Regions from separate parts of the Oceanobacillus alkalisoli genome, predicted to be linked through region 2. Evidence: riboswitches for the same ligand, from Rfam matches in the RefSeq annotation. Region 2 holds a riboswitch; the other holds the start of a gene.
What was found. A riboswitch is a leader RNA that binds a small molecule or an ion and turns the genes downstream of it on or off. The one in region 2 is predicted to bind cobalamin.
Positions count from the first base shown of each region.

Region 1: linked by a shared signal. The riboswitch ahead of L3V42_RS13435 (ribonucleoside-diphosphate reductase subunit alpha) and the one ahead of L3V42_RS09065 (DUF4430 domain-containing protein) in region 2 are both predicted to bind cobalamin.

Region 1 covers NZ_JAKNRA010000011.1:46,334-54,403, forward strand. Annotated here, with positions in the region: gene L3V42_RS13430 (flavodoxin) at 1-355, opposite strand, end outside; gene L3V42_RS13435 (ribonucleoside-diphosphate reductase subunit alpha) at 446-2,671, opposite strand; cobalamin riboswitch at 2,822-3,014, opposite strand; gene L3V42_RS13440 (AI-2E family transporter) at 3,477-4,496, shown strand; gene L3V42_RS13445 (RDD family protein) at 4,713-5,174, opposite strand; gene sppA (signal peptide peptidase SppA) at 5,190-6,185, opposite strand; gene L3V42_RS13455 (RDD family protein) at 6,249-6,674, opposite strand; gene L3V42_RS13460 (hypothetical protein) at 7,102-7,389, opposite strand; partial or broken gene L3V42_RS13465 (DUF4176 domain-containing protein) at 7,514-7,809, opposite strand; gene L3V42_RS13470 (hypothetical protein) at 7,809-8,070, opposite strand, start outside.
Region 2 covers NZ_JAKNRA010000005.1:104,268-112,337, reverse strand. Annotated here, with positions in the region: gene L3V42_RS09080 (ABC transporter ATP-binding protein) at 1-691, opposite strand, end outside; gene L3V42_RS09075 (energy-coupling factor transporter transmembrane component T) at 664-1,551, opposite strand; gene L3V42_RS09070 (DUF4430 domain-containing protein) at 1,566-2,417, opposite strand; gene L3V42_RS09065 (DUF4430 domain-containing protein) at 2,485-4,974, opposite strand; cobalamin riboswitch at 5,122-5,306, opposite strand; gene L3V42_RS09055 (ATP-binding cassette domain-containing protein) at 6,375-8,070, shown strand, end outside.

The DNA of each region.
Region 1 (8,070 bases), on a different contig from region 2:
CTACCTTCAAACCTTCCCACGGGCTATTATAAAATTTAGCTAGTTTCGTGACCGCAAGACAAAACATCTCTTCCCCACCAAACTGGGTTTCTCCTGAACCAAATACTGCAATATTATTCGGCTTATACCCGACATCTGCTACAAAGTCTTTTACATCAGCCGGTGTGCTTCCAAGATCCCAAGTAAACGTCCCTAACATAACGACATCATAGTCACTTAACTCGGGAAAATACGCACCTATACCGATTTCATATAACTCCGGTTGATAACCGAAAGATTCAATCCTAGCCTGAATCATTTCTGCCATTTCTTCGGTATTGCCGCTAAAACTATGGTAAGCGATAAGAATTTTCATTTATTTCACCCCTAATTAAAACGTGCGAATCCCTTATCATCGATTTTCGATTGGTTCGGAACAGAGGAGAGCATAACGCTCCCCTATTCATTATTGACACCACTCACACTCTTCAATATCTGTAGAAGATGAACGTACATAGTAAGTTGTTTTCAGTCCGCTCTTCCAAGCTTGTAGATGCAAGTCTAGTAAGACGGAAGCCCGGATGGTGTTCGGCACATAAATATTAAAGGAAATACCTTGGTCCACATGTTTCTGACGCATGGCATTCTGTTTGACCGACCAGCGCTGATCAACAATATAAGCGGAACGTCTGTAGATATGATAATTATGGTGGTCCATATCTGGTGCGGTTACAGGCATCTTAAAGTCTTTCTTCTCTTCATGATAAAAAGGTTTGAATACTGGGTCGATTCCTGCAGTAGAGCCGGCAATAATCGAAGTAGACGCATTTGGTGCGACAGCCATTAAATAACCATTGCGGATCCCCGTGTTCTTAACCCGCTCCTTCAATGCCATCCACTCTTTGGAATCATCGTATCCTCTGTTATCAAAGTACGCTCCTGTACTCCATTTACTTCCTTCAAATACCTGATAGCTGCCTTTTTCTTCTGCTAAATCTGCTGATGCGGAAATCGCTAAGTAGGCTATTTTTTCATAAATAGCATCGGTATATTCGACAGCTCGCTCTGATTCCCACTCGATTCCTTCTTTTGCAAGCAGGTGGTGGAATCCGAATGTTCCTAGTCCAATCGCTCTGTACTTTTGGTTCGTGAGCGTTGCTTGTAATAATGGTAACGTATTAATATCAATGACATTATCAAGCATGCGCACTTGAATTTTGATAAGGCGTTCCAATACATTATCTGGTACAGCCTTCCCTAAGTTAACGGAACTTAAGTTACAAACAACAAAGTCACCAGGCGTGTATTTTTTCACAACGGTATTTTCTTCCGTGAGATATTGCTCAACAAATTCTGTCGGGGATTGGTTTTGCGTAATTTCCGTACATAAATTGGAGCAATAAATCATTCCAGTATGCGTATTCGCATTCCGGCGGTTCACTTCATCACGGTAAAACATGAATGGTGCTCCTGTTTCCAGCTGGGAACGCATAATTCTTTTCATAATTTCAATTGCTGGCACTTTCTTTGCCGAATCTAAATTAGCGTTGATACATGCTTCATACTTCTTGCGCCATTCTCCTTCGCCTTTCTCTTCATCATAGGATTCCTCCAGGGAAAAGCCCATTACCTCGCGCACTTCATGAGGGTCAAATAAATACCAGTCGCCCCTTTTTTCTACTTGTTCCATAAACAAATCTGGAATATTAACCCCTGTATAAATATCATGGGCACGCAGGCGGTCATCCCCGTTATTTAGTTTCAAGTCAAGGAATTCTTCAATATCTCTGTGCCATATGTCCAAATAAACTGCTATCGCACCTTTTCTCGTACCGAGTTGATCGACACTTACCGCTGTGTTATTTAACTGTTTAATCCATGGTACAACTCCGCTGGACATCCCTTTAAATCCTTTAATCGAACTGCCTCTAGCACGGATTTTACCCATATAGACACCAATTCCGCCGCCATTTTTCGACAATTGGGCAATATCACTATTACTATCATAAATTCCTTCCAAACTATCGTTTACCGTATCAATAAAACAACTCGACAATTGGCCATGGCTCTTCCCCGCATTAGCTAATGTTGGTGTCGCGACCGTCATATATAAATTACTTAACGCCCAATAGGCTTCGAGAACATGTTCTTTCCGATTCGCGACCGGTTCTTCTTGCATAAGATGCATGGCAATAACCATCCAGCGTTCCTGCGGCAATTCATAAACATTCTTTTCATGGTCCATTGCGAGATAACGAGTTGCCAATGTATAAATTCCCGGATACGTAAATAATAAATCCCTTTCCTGTTCGAGCGACGAACCGAAATAATCGATTTCCTCTTTCGTGTAGCTTGAAAGAAGATGAGGAGAATAAATTCCTTTATCGGTCAATTGCTTTAATAAATCGTAGAAAGGACCATACGAAAGAGCAGTGTCATAGCCCCTATTTTCTGCAGCCTTTTGATAGAGTTCATGCAAATAAATCCGTGTTGCAAAATAAGTCCAGTCTGGTGTTACTTCGTCTATATTTTCAAGTGCATGGTTAATTAAAGCATTATATAAGTCGTCTTTTGCTTCTTGTGTTACCAAAAGCGGCTCAACTTTTTCTTTATATTTATCTGTTTGAATATTTAATCCATCGGCCCACTCATTGATTAATTCCATCCCTTTAGGGCTTTTTGTTTGATTCATTATTTGCATTTTATTTCCTCCCTTTATGTATAAGCATTAAAAAAACCGTTCACTTTCGGGATGAACGGCAAGAAAAAACGACAAAAAAGCATAATAATATTACATACTACAACTTCTTATCATTTTTCCTTTCTCACACCCCGAAGAAACAAAAAACTACAAGTTATGGCAGGTCTCCTGGCTCGTGCTCTTCCTTCTATAGCCCTTCCCATATCGACACCTTACAGCAAGCGATACGGTGGTTTGCTAAGTCGTACACACGTACAGTTGCGGGGGCAGCTCCAGTTTTTAACTGGATTCCCTTTTAAACAGATAAACTGTCACCATTACTCATATACTACATTTAGTATTAAATTGTATTATCAATCACTATATATTGAATTCTATCATAGAGTATACCCGTTTTCAACAATTAATAACGAACGAAAAATGATTCATTATCTGGAAGGAAATTTACTCAAATATTCATCCTAAACTATAACCTCAGGTATTGCAATATATAGGACTTGTCTCTATCTAGTAGTAGCTTACATCTACGAACATACAAAAACTGCATGGAACAAGGATTTGTTAAAACCCTAGATTCCATGCAGTTCATCCTACATATCGCTTTTTATCCTCCCGCTTGATTCAATCACCAAATATTGATTAGCGGGACATGGCGGTCAGTGCATTTATCCCAGTTTAATATTATTACTGAATTACTATCGTTTTAATCTTGTGTTTTTCCCATTATAAGTAGATACTAAGAGTATAAACAAAACTGGCTATCCTGCTTCACACAGCATAAGAGAGGAAATATGATATGGAATCAATCGTCGACTTTTTCCGAAAAACAGGAGTAAAACGCATTATTATTTTTAGTTTAATCATTCTAATTCTTTACAGTGTAAGAAGTTTAATAAATATTATCCTCCTTACTTTTATTTTTTCATTCTTAATGAATGGGCTAGTTGAATTCACGGTGAAACGGATCAAATTCAATCGAACGATTCTCGTATTACTGTTATATTCGGTAATCGTCAGCTTATTAACGGTAGGTGCTGTGAGGTACTTGCCAATTATTACGATGGAAATCAGTCAAGTCATTAAGCAGATTTCAACTTTCTCTTTCGAATCGTATGATAACCCATTTTTTAGTTTTATTGAGCCGATCATTTCAAGCGAGCAAATCACGGGCTACATAGAAAACGGCTTTTCATTTCTCTTAAAATCGATTACAGATATTAGTACGGTGAGTGTACAGGTATTAATTTCGTTAGTACTCAGTTTATTCTTCCTGCTCGAAAAACCTCGCCTGCTCGCATTTACGAGTAAGTTCAAAAAAAGTAAAGTTGCACCGTTCTACCGGGAGATCGAGTACTTCGGCAGAAAATTTTCACGCACTTTTGGTAAAGTAATCGAAGCACAATTCATGATTGCCCTGATTAACACATTTCTTACGATGATTGTATTAATGATCCTTGGATTTCCGCAGATCTTTGGATTATCCATTATGGTCTTTTTCCTAGGACTTATCCCTGTTGCTGGAGTGATTATCTCACTTATCCCGTTATCTCTCATTGCCTATACAATCGGAGGATTTTTAACTGTTCTTTATCTGCTCATCGCAATTATGATTATCCATGCAATCGAAGCGTATATTCTCAATCCAAAATTGATGTCTTCTAAAACAGATTTACCAGTGTTTTATACATTTATTGTCTTGATTTTTTCGCAGCATTTCTTTGGCGTCTGGGGATTGATTATCGGAATTCCAGTGTTTGTATTCCTGCTCGATATCCTGGATGTGACGAATAATGATACACACGAGCAAGTAAAGTAAAGATTAGGCTTTAACTAGTAATAGATTTAGATAATAGAACACAAACAGCCGCTATTAGAATATCTTACACATTCTACTGGCGGCTAAACATTAACCAAAAACCCGTATCGAGATTTTTTCTCCCCACACTTACTAGCTTGTAAAAAAAGCAGGGACAGTGCTTGATTATTTATTGTGACATATACGGACAATGAATAACTCTCTTCCCGCGATCCTTCATTCATGCACGACCCATGTATCACCAAGCATATCGTGAATCCCTTGTTTTTTGGTATCAAAGGCAACGACAAGATACAGTAATTGTGCAATGAATAAAAAGCGATAGAAGAAGCGTCCGACCAACTCTCTAAAAATAATATCGTTCCATTGCAGAGGCTCGAGGTCTTTGCGAATCACTTTTAATCCAAATATCATTTTTCCGATTGTCTGTCCATAAAACTTTGTCATTAAAATAAAGTATAGATACAATACGAGAAGGCTCAGAATTCCTGCGACCGTCCAATAACCAATCTCGATTGGTTTTCCTTCGTTCATAAATTTTAATGGACTAAGCACAATACCATTTATACTAAACACGATGACTAAGTCGGCTAAATATGCCCAAAATCGCATCCAAAATCCGGCATACCTTCTTGTTTCCGTAGGCGATGCTGTATATGCAACTAAATCTTCACTCATGGCAATCTAGCCTCCTCATCTTGAATATAAATACATGGCTCTAGGAGCATTTGCTTCTCGCAGCATATTATTTACTGCATGTAACTCTGACCCTTTGCCAAACTTATCCTGCAGCGTCATGCCTAAAAATTGATTGAATTCAAAACCGCTTGTATACTCAATCACGGTAGCATCTTCCAGATTATAATCCTCTTTCATCATCGCAATGGTATCATCCAGCGTTCCAATTTCATCGACTAAGCCATTTTCTTTTGCTTGCGCTCCAGTATAAATGCGACCATCACCCAGTTCTCGAACAGTTTCCTCAGACATGCCACGTCCATCTTCAATGACTTGAACAAAGTCACCGTAGAGTTCATCAATCATCGTTTGCAGCATTGCTCTTTCCTCTTCCGTCATCTCACGTGAACCAGACATAATATCTTTGAATTCGCCACTCTTTATCGTGTTAAAATCAATGCCTAGATTATCAGCAAGCTCGGTATAATTCAACGACTCCATAATGACACCAATTGAACCAGTTAATGTGGCGGAATGAGCGACAATTTTATCGGCTGGAGCAGAGATGTAGTAACCACCAGATGCTGCTGTATTCCCCATCGAAATATAAACAGGTTTTTCATAGTTTTGCTGAATGTTTAGTATCTTTTCATGAATCTCTGCACTTTCTACAACACCACCACCCGGTGTATTTACGTCTAAAATAATAGCCTCTACATTTCCATCCTCAGCAGCGTGATCAAGTAAATCCAAAAACCTTTGATGCCTATATGTAACACCGCTTAATAAACTTCCTGCACTATCTTCCATAATAATTCCATTTAGCTCGAGCACAGCAATTTTCTCGAAGCTAGTTCCTTGTTCGATTACTTCTTCACTAAACTCATCATTAAAGCTTTCAAAAAGTGTAGCGGAATCCGTCGAAGCAATGCTTGTGCTAATTTGTGATACAATCGAGACAACGAATAAACCAATTGCGATTATTAATGCGATCCAACGCTTTTTATCCAATATGTATACACCCCAAGTCCATAGTTTTTAATGGAAAATATCAATTCTCATTTTGATTTAACTTTACTCTAACTTATTTCGATACACAACTCTAGTGCTACAAATGATATCATGTAATGCTCTCTTCTCCTTATTCCAGCCGGCCATCATGTAACCAATCATAATTGGAATAGCTGAAACGATATAAGCAAACACTCTACCAAGTGATTTCCAAAAACTGATCTGTGTCATGTCTGGATTTACAACCTCAATGCGACAAATCATTTTCCCCGGACTACCTTTAAACTTGCTCGCTGTAAATATAATTACGAAAATGACCGTATAAATCAAATTCGAAATGGTTTCCGATGTACTTAGTCCATACAATTCATCCGAAAAAATATCAAACGTATTAAAATACCTCTCGTCATTAATTAGCGTAGCGATAATCCAAGTTAAAATTCCAGTTAAAACACCATCGATTAGACTTGCTAGAAATCTTATCCAAATCCTGCTGGTTTATAACTTCCCATTTTAAACAACCTCCTATTTTTAACTAGGATACCAGAATTCATTACATTATATCATTGATTATAAAGTTTTCTATACTTATTTTTAGGCTTGTACAATTTGATAGATTATAAAAAAACGCCCGTTTGGAAAAGTCCAAACAGGCGTGTTTTTGATATAATAAACGCTTAACGTTTTGAGTTTTATCGGCTATCAATTTATGTATAGTCTATCCGTCTGAATCCCGTTGTATCAATATCTTCATTTGGATAAATTGGATTGATAGGGATGTAAATGGATTCGTATGGATTTGGTTTCCATCTTTTTGCATCATTATAAAGATGATTATTAGTATGACACTTAACTTTTATCATTTCTCACACAAAACAAAAATCCTAATTTTGTTCCTTCTCTTTAAATGATTTTATTAACCTTTTCTAAATCCTTTCAAGAACTTCATGTTTAAATCACTAATTTCTGAAAAATGCCATTCAAACGTTGTAAGTATTCGATGAAATTCAAACAGCATTACTTCAATTTTATCTCCATCATTTTCATCCAAGGAATTAAAATCATTTAATAAATCTTCTAACTCACGTGTTAACAACCTAAATTCATCTATGTTCTTGGTTCCCTGTCTATTATAAAATATGCTACGGAGCATTAAAGCCAGATAATATGAATAATCCGCAATGAAAGAAGCAATTTTTGCCAAGGAAACACTCGTACTAAAGATTATCAAAAAGGACAAACTTTAAAATATAAATTTGTCCTTTCTGATTTTAATTTAGTTATTCTACTTCTAGGAATATCGCATTATTTTTAATACGACCTATTATTTAAACTTGCCTTAAAATCTTTTGAAACTCTGCTTCCTCCTCATCTTCATAGCCTCGGAATATAATATCGATAATATCTGAATGATTGAACACTAAGTGTGTTCCTCGTCCATGTAGCCTTCGGGATAAAAGACTCCTAAATAATCATACATAGATTGTTCTGGTATCTTTTCGCCTCTAGCTTGAATCTCTTCCATTCCCTCTTCTGTAATGATTTGTTTTCTTCCATAAATCATTAAACGTTTATTTCCACCTCTCAATAAAACAATTGATCCGTTCGGCAATAGTTTTTCCATTATTTTATTTCCACTCCTTGTTTGATAAGTTTTTCCTTTTTCTTATTTCCATGTGGTTGATAGATGACATATTTCATATTGGCTTTCATGAAAAAATAACGATGCAAAAATTTTGCTGCAGTGTAGCTACAAATAATAGCAAAGAAATATATACTAACCATTGAAATAATATCTTCTAACATCGTATTTTTTTCTATTAATACATAAAATAAGTATCCTATCCCCGGAGAGGCGGTTACCAATCCCATATACTTATACTGA
Region 2 (8,070 bases):
AAAGAGCTTTCCGCGGGTTTTGGGAAAATTTAATTCGGCCTTGCTCCAGCATGAAAATTTGATTAGCAAGGGAAAATAATTCATTTAATCGATGTTCGACAATAATAATTGTAATGCCCAATTCATCATTTAACTGCTTTAATAAGTACATAAAGTCTTTCGCTGCAATCGGGTCGAGTTGTGCAGTCGGTTCATCCAGGATTAATATTTTCGGATCAAGCAAAAGAACGGAAGCAAGGTTGATTTGTTGTTTTTCTCCGCCGGACAGCTCGCTCGTGTCTTGCTGCAGTAAATGATTAAAGCCAAAGTAATGGACGATTTCTGCTGTTTTCTTGCGCATTTCATTGGTTGAAAAACCTAGATTCTCCATGCCAAACAGCAATTCGTCCATTACGTTGCTCATGACAATCTGATTCTCCGGGTCCTGAAAGACCATCCCGATATCTTTTGCAAGTGTGATTGGATTATGTCCCTCGAGCGGAGTCTCTTGATAATAAATCTCTCCGCTCCGTGTGCCATGAAGATTCAGCTCCTGTTTCATAAGGCGGATGAGTGTGGATTTTCCGCTCCCGGAAGGCCCGCATATTACAACAAAATCACCTTCATGAACGGTGAAATTAATATCTGTTAAAGCTTGCTCGGAGGAATTAGGGTATGTAAAGTTTAAATTTCTCGTTGATAGAAGTTCCATTTGATGACCTCCTTGCCTTCCGTCCAAATCGGTAAACTGATCAGTAAAACCCAACCAAGAAGATAGAACCAGCTGTATCCTTGTAATAGGATCGATTCTAATTCTGGTGTCAGCGTGAGTATCGTTTTATTGCTCTGCCAGCCGATCAATGTCGACAGGCTGAGGAAAAAAAGAAGAATGAGCATTGACCAATCCCGGGACTTCCAGCGGTAAGCTTTATATTGACTTCTTTTCTGTAACCCATAACCGCGCGCAGACATGGAGTCGGCGGTTTGCATAGCCTCTTCCAGTGAGTAGGTTAAGAGAATTTGGAGAAATAGCATGCCATTTTGGGCCTTATCTCGCAGTTTCCCATCATTCATGGAAACGCCCTTCATTTCCTGCACGTCTTGAATATCCGCCAATCGTTTACGAAATAGCGGCATAAAGCGGAGAGCAAGCATGAGTATCAACGCCCATTTCGGAAAGAATTTGGAAAATAGATAGAGAAACTTATCGGGCGTCATGACAATATTAAAGGTTGTGAATAAAGCTAAGATCCCTGACAAAGTAAGAGCGATCATGGCACCTTGAATGACCGCTTCCAAGTAAAAGGCCCGCGAAAAGAGTTCAAAGAGAACAATATTTCCTTGCTGGTTAAAAACAGGTGTGAACACAAATACAAACAGACCTAAAAAGATAATCATATATTTCCATTTATTCAGCTCAATCCCTTTATCGAGAATAAGATTTACAAAAATAATGGAAAGGAAAGCTGCGGTCAAAAAAATCGGATGCTGATTCAGCATCAAACCGGCAATAACTGCGATGTAGTAGAGCAATAAGACAAATGGGTGAAAGGAGCGGAATCCTCTAAGCATATATCATCAATTCCTTAGTCTTCCAAATAATTCTTTGTGTATCTCCAGTGCACTTTATACCCGTTAAAAATCTCATAGGCATCAGCACTACGCGGGATCATGACTCCTTCAACGAAAACATTCCAACCACTAAGCGGACCTGCATCAAATTCACCGAGACCGCCGATGCTCTTTACGTAGCCGGTAGCCCCAGAACCGGTATAATCGATACTGATCCCTTTGCTGTTCAATGCTCGTAATGTAGCGGCAAGCGCTGTTTCTCCTTCTGTTATTTCAACTTCGGTCGGTGCCAGATTTGGCCCGTTTAGATCACTCGGACTTTCAACTGATACGAATGCTGTTGTTTTTGGAGCGGGAGCAGGCTTTGCTGTTTCTTTCTGCTTCGGTTTGGAACTAGGTTGTTCATTCCTAGGCTGACTAGGTGTATTTGTGTTTTTGCTGTCTTTCGATTTAGATGTATCCGTATTTGCAGTCTGATTATTGGAGTTTCCTTCTGAATCGTTGATATTATTCTTTTGCTGATTGGTATTAGACGTTGACTGATCTGAATTTGTCGATTCATTTGTTGATTGGTTCGCGTCCGGCTCAGGTTTAGTTGTTTCGTCGTCTATATCCTCCGATGCATCGGCAACTGTAATTTCTTTCTCTTCTTCCTTGTTATTTTCCTCTGATGCTTCACTTTCCGCTGCATCTTCATCATCTATCTCGGCGTTCGAACTAACTTTGATTAATTCTTTTGTTTCCGTTGAGTTTGCCGATGTCGGAATAACCGATATCTTTTCCACTTGGATGGCGTGCTGGCCGCCACATGCAACAAGTAGAATCAAGGAAAAGGTGATAACGGCTAAATGAAATAGCTGCTTCATAATAAACATCCTTTCGTAAAAAAGGGTAGGATAATCCGCTTGGAGTCAGCAGATTATCCATTTAGCATTACGCTGTAACTTTATTTTTGCGCTTGATATACAAGAGTGCACCGGCTGCGATTAAGACGAATCCTAATGCTAAGAGATTAAACATATTTGTTGCTGTTTTAGGTAGCTTTTTACCTTTTTTATCTTTGTCTTTATCTTTATCCACTGATGGCGGGGTTGCTCCGTCTTTATCATCGTCAGCAGGATCTTTCTGTTCAGGATAGTGTTTAAATACACCAAATGTGCTGAAGTGATTGGTTGTTAGGGTGACAAATCCTACTGCCGGATCATAAGTGCTGTCTGCTAAAACGTCCCATTTTTCCGTTTCTTCATTGAAATGGAAGGCTTTTACTTGGTTGGCATCCGGCTCTTGCACTTCGTCTGCGTCGGCTGCCAAATCAATAATAATATCACTAACAAACTCGGAAACAAGTGTTCCGTCAACTGTTAAAGTAAAGTCATAGACAGCCCCGATTGCTTCAGCAACATCTTGTTCGGCGAGATTGACTTCCATTATTTCTCCAAGTTCGCGTAACTGCTTCACGACAGGAACCGGAATCGTAATGATCGTATTACCGTTATCAATGACGAGCGGCTTGTTTTCCTGAACGAGATAGTCGGCAGCTTCAGGCTCTACAGCAACTGAAAAGTTGGCTAATTTGTCTGCATGATTTGGTGTTACTACGGCCGCATGGTCCGTTTCATACTGGTGCAGGTTTTCTTTTGTCACAATAACTTTATTTGGGTCATCAGTTGGATCATTCTTGTCTTTGTCCTTATCTTTATCCCCGTTATCCTCGTCTCCATCATCCGGCTTTTCACCAGGCTCTTCCGGGTTTTTTGGGTCTTCTTTTTTATCAAACTTAAACACTGGACCGGTACCATTCTGGAGTTGATCATAGGCAACTAATGCTAATGCCCCTTGGTTGATTGCGAATACACTTGAAACATCATCTTCCGGCAAATGTTTAAAGCTGCCATCTTCCATTTGGAAGCTGATGAGATGTTCCAGTAAGTTTCCGCCAGATTTTGTAAAGGCATCGCTTGTTGCGTCAACTCCGGCAGCAGACAGGCCGGTAATGACCATTGCAGCGGATTCCGCGGAATATCCGCCATTAAATTCTTCATCGTATCCGCCTCTATCTCCTTGCTGTTCACTCATAACGTTGATCGCTCGGTTAAGTGAAGCCTTCACGTCTGCATCATCCGCATAAGCGCTTAAGGCAAGAATTCCCATACCTGTAATATCTGGACTTGGCCTTTCACCAAAGAAGGACCAGCCGCCAACTTCCAGCTCCATATCAAGAAACGCTTCAATTATACTGTCCCGTGTCCAAGCGGTATCTTCCGGGATTGGATAATTCAAACTGTCAATCGCAAGCAAACTATAGACGAGCTGGTTACTTAGCTGCATGTCTTCATTCAGTAACATTTCAATCAAGTTGATGCCGTTTATATCTGTTGCATCATAGCCCGCAGAAGTTAAGATAATAATATTTTTTGCAATATCTGTAGCATTTCCTGCGTATTCATCATTGATCGATGAGGCTACATCTTCCGCCATATCATTGGAAACATTCGCACCGGCAGAGTGAAGGGCAGAGAAGCCGTACCAGTCCATTTCAGCTGGATTGGACTCGAGATAAGCGATTACGGCTTGCAGGGCTTCTGCATAATCTTTATCCACAACTTCTTGTTCTTCGTCTTCTTCCTCATCTTCTTCATTTACAGGTGGCTCTTCTGATTTCTCGTCTTCTTCGTCAATTGGGTCTTCTGGTTCACACCAGTCATCGACGACAAGTTCTAGCACATCGCCATCTTTAACCGTGTGCCCGAGTAATCCAACCTGCATCATATCGCCATTCATATAGGTCGACCAGTATTCACATTCTCTTTCTAAAGGTTCACCTAAGTAATTCAGAAATGTTAAGTATTCGGAGTCGACACTCACATCCACTTTTACACCTTGACTCGCCGCAACCTTAAGCAGGGCGTCATAGGCGGTCGTATATTGCGGCATGGCTACCGCAGTATCTGTAAGAACAGCTTCTCCATTTGCATCCACTGCAGAAACAGTGACATCAATCATTTGCGGTTCTGCTGTGAAGTCGGTAAGGATAAATTGGATATTATCCCCATTTGTTACTTCAGTTGAGCTTGCACCCATGTCCTGGAATAAACCATTCACATAAAAGGACCAGAAGTTCGAGTCAGGGTCAGCAGCTACTCCGCCTATACCTGTAATCATTTCACCAAAGTCATACGTGTCCCATTCCAGTTGTTCATCCGCCTCTTTAATCGCATCAAAGGCCGTATCCCCATCGGATATTTCCACTGCTATCGTGTCTAATACTGCAGAACCGTCTTCATCAACAGCAGAGACGGTGACAGCATTGTCCAAGCTTGCTGCGTTTACGGTTTGCAGGCCGAACAATCCAGATTGTGAGAAAAATAGAATAGCGGCTATCACAATCATAAACAGTTGCTGTAATCTACTATTTCGAACCATTTGTATACCCCCAGCTTACATATTTTTTACAATAAAAAAACATCTCTACCTTAAGAGATGTATAACAAAGCAAGCGTTATCGACCATGGGTCTTCCCTTATGATACATAACTACTAACAGCCACACCTCCTATCCTCGTAGGTTTATAAATTGGCGCTAAAATAGGCAGGTCTCCTGGCTCATGTTCATCGCTTTCCATCACCTTCCCGTATGAAAACAGTGGCTTACGAATGGAAAACTCCCATTTACAGTGGCGGGACCGCGCCGGATTTACACCGACTTCCCTTTTCATGATTTTTAAATAAAAATCAACCTATTTTTTCGCATATTTAGTTGTAGTAGGGGAGAAAAAGCTTCCCCAGGTACTATGTATTGACTATGACTTAAGTATAGCAAATATAATGAGTTTGTCTATGGGAGGGGTATCACTTCATATTGAATTACTAGATAAATTAAATAGAATTAGTGATATGTAAGATGGTGCGTGATTTCCGGTTATGGTGCAACTTTGTTCAAAGCTGGTGCGTAATTTTCGATTGTGGTGCGTTTTCGCCCAAGGTTGGTGCGCAAATCTCAGGTGTGGTGTGAATTAAAGCTAGTTCTGTGCGAATCCGTCTATCTTCTATAGAGTGCCTACTAGAGCCCTTCACCTTCGTACCCATTCTCGTGTATTGCGCACCATCCCAAATCAAATGTGCACGATCCACGGGGACTTACGCACGACATCAAAGAAAATTCGCACGCATACCCGTTCTAGACTTTATTTCAATCAAATGTTTGATTTGAACGATAGTTTCAATTTCATGCCCTCATGTGTTGCTCTGAATCCTAACTGTTCATAGAAACGCCGATGATCTTATCTCCTATACAAGCTACAATTAATTCATTATTGGAATCTGAATCCATGGCATAAAATGTTTCCCGATAACTATTCGGGAGCGGGCTTTCTACCTTTCTTGCGCAGCACCAAGTACATCATCTGCTAGCAAATCGACGATACTCTTCAAGTCATCTATGATTGCTTTCCTGAAGCTGATGGCAGACTTCATTCTTATTATCCCCAATTTATTAATAAACATCTCTATTTATTATCATCTTAATGAATTTCATAATACGTATTTAATGCTTCACCATCACCATATGTAGTTGAGTTGGTTCGTTCCCAACTACATATGGTGATGGAAAAGCCGACTTTGGTAATTATGAAATTCATTCATCTAATATGAGCATTAAGTATATAAAAATCCTAAATTTTATTGAAAAATTGAGAATATACCATTACTTACTTATTTTAAAATCAGTTATGATTTTTTGTACATTTATTTTTTATTTATACGGGGAAGAGTGTGATAAGCTAAGGATAGTAGCATTGGTTAACGGTAAAGGAGCAGGGTGATAACATGTCAGCAAATAAAGATGAAATCATTCTAAAAGGATTAAAAGAAAATAACTTGAAACATATCGATTTGAATCTGCCAAAAGAAAAAATCATCGTTTTTACCGGCCTTTCCGGTTCAGGGAAAAGCTCAGTCGTTTTTGACACTTTAGCAACAGAAAGCAGAAGACAGATGACATTGAACTATCCTCATTATATCCGAAATCAAATGCCGAAGTTTGAGCGTCCCCAGGCTGACCTCATGCAAAACTTAAGCCCGGTTGTTGTCGTAGAACAGCGGCAGGCAGGGGGGAATTCCCGTTCTACGGTCGGCACGTATATGGATATCCATCCCTTGATTCGCTTATTGTTCTCTAGGATTGGTAAGCCGGCAATTGGCTCCGCGACAGATTTTTCTAGTCAAAGTGCGTTCGGCAGTTGTCCGGAATGCAGCGGCTTTGGCGAGGTTATTGCACCAGACTTGGGAAAAATTGTGGATGAAGAAAAGTCATTAAGGGAATATGCAGTAAAATTTAAGCCGTTATCTCCTTCTGGCTGGCAAGGCAGGTGGATGATGACTTGCGGCTTATTTGATCCGGATAAACCAATCAAAGATTATCCGGAAGACAAGCGTTGTCTGTTATTATATGGCCCTCCAGCAGGTGAGAAAGTGAATGCTCCTTTCCATACGAAACACGGACCGCAACCCCATGACTGGGACGGAATCCTGCCCCGGTTTACACGGCTTTACATCAACAGGGATATTTCCAAATTGAAGGGAATCACCCAAGATGATGTTCTCGCGATGTCGACACGTTCCCTCTGTCCAACCTGTCAAGGATCAGGACTGAATCCAAAAGTGTTGGAAAGCCGGGTTAATGGTTTGAATATCGCAGAGTATGACCAATTGGAGCTGACGGACGTTCTAAAAGAATTACAGAAAATAAATGATCCGCTCGGAGAATCAATCGCCGAGCAGGCCATCCCTCATGTAACCCAGCTCGTTGAAATGGGGCTAGGCTATTTGAGTCTATCAAGGAAAATGGGTACCTTGTCTGGCGGAGAAGCGCAAAGGGTAAAAATTGCCAGGCATTTAGGAAGCAGTCTCAACAATATCACCTATATTTTTGATGAACCAAGTGCAGGACTTCACCCGGAAGAAGTGGACCTGTTGATTAACATGCTACACCATATTAAAGCCCAGCATAATACCGTTATCGTTATCGAACATGATTTATCGGTAATCAAGGCAGCAGATGAAATTATTGAGATGGGCCCGGGAGCTGGAGTTCATGGTGGAGAAATCGTTTATCAAGGTAAGCTGGAAGGGCTGGAAAGTTCAGAAGCGGCAACAAGTCTCCATGAAAAAATAAAAATCAATCAAAATCCCAGAGAACGAAATGATTTTTTCGTCATAAACAAAGCGACGAACAATAATTTGCAAAACGTAAGTGTAAGCCTTCCGAAGCATACGCTAGTGTCCATCTGTGGCGTATCTGGCTCTGGTAAAAGTTCTTTGATGACGGAAGCATTTACAGAACAGTACCCTGAAACGATTACGGTTGGACAAGGGAGTATTGGTATTTCCAGCCGTTCAACCTTAGCAACTTATATGGGAATCATGGATGATATCCGTGCCATATTTGCAAAGAAAACGGGGCAGCCGGCAGGATTGTTTAGTTTTAACTCGTTAGGTGCCTGCCCAGTCTGTAAGGGAAAAG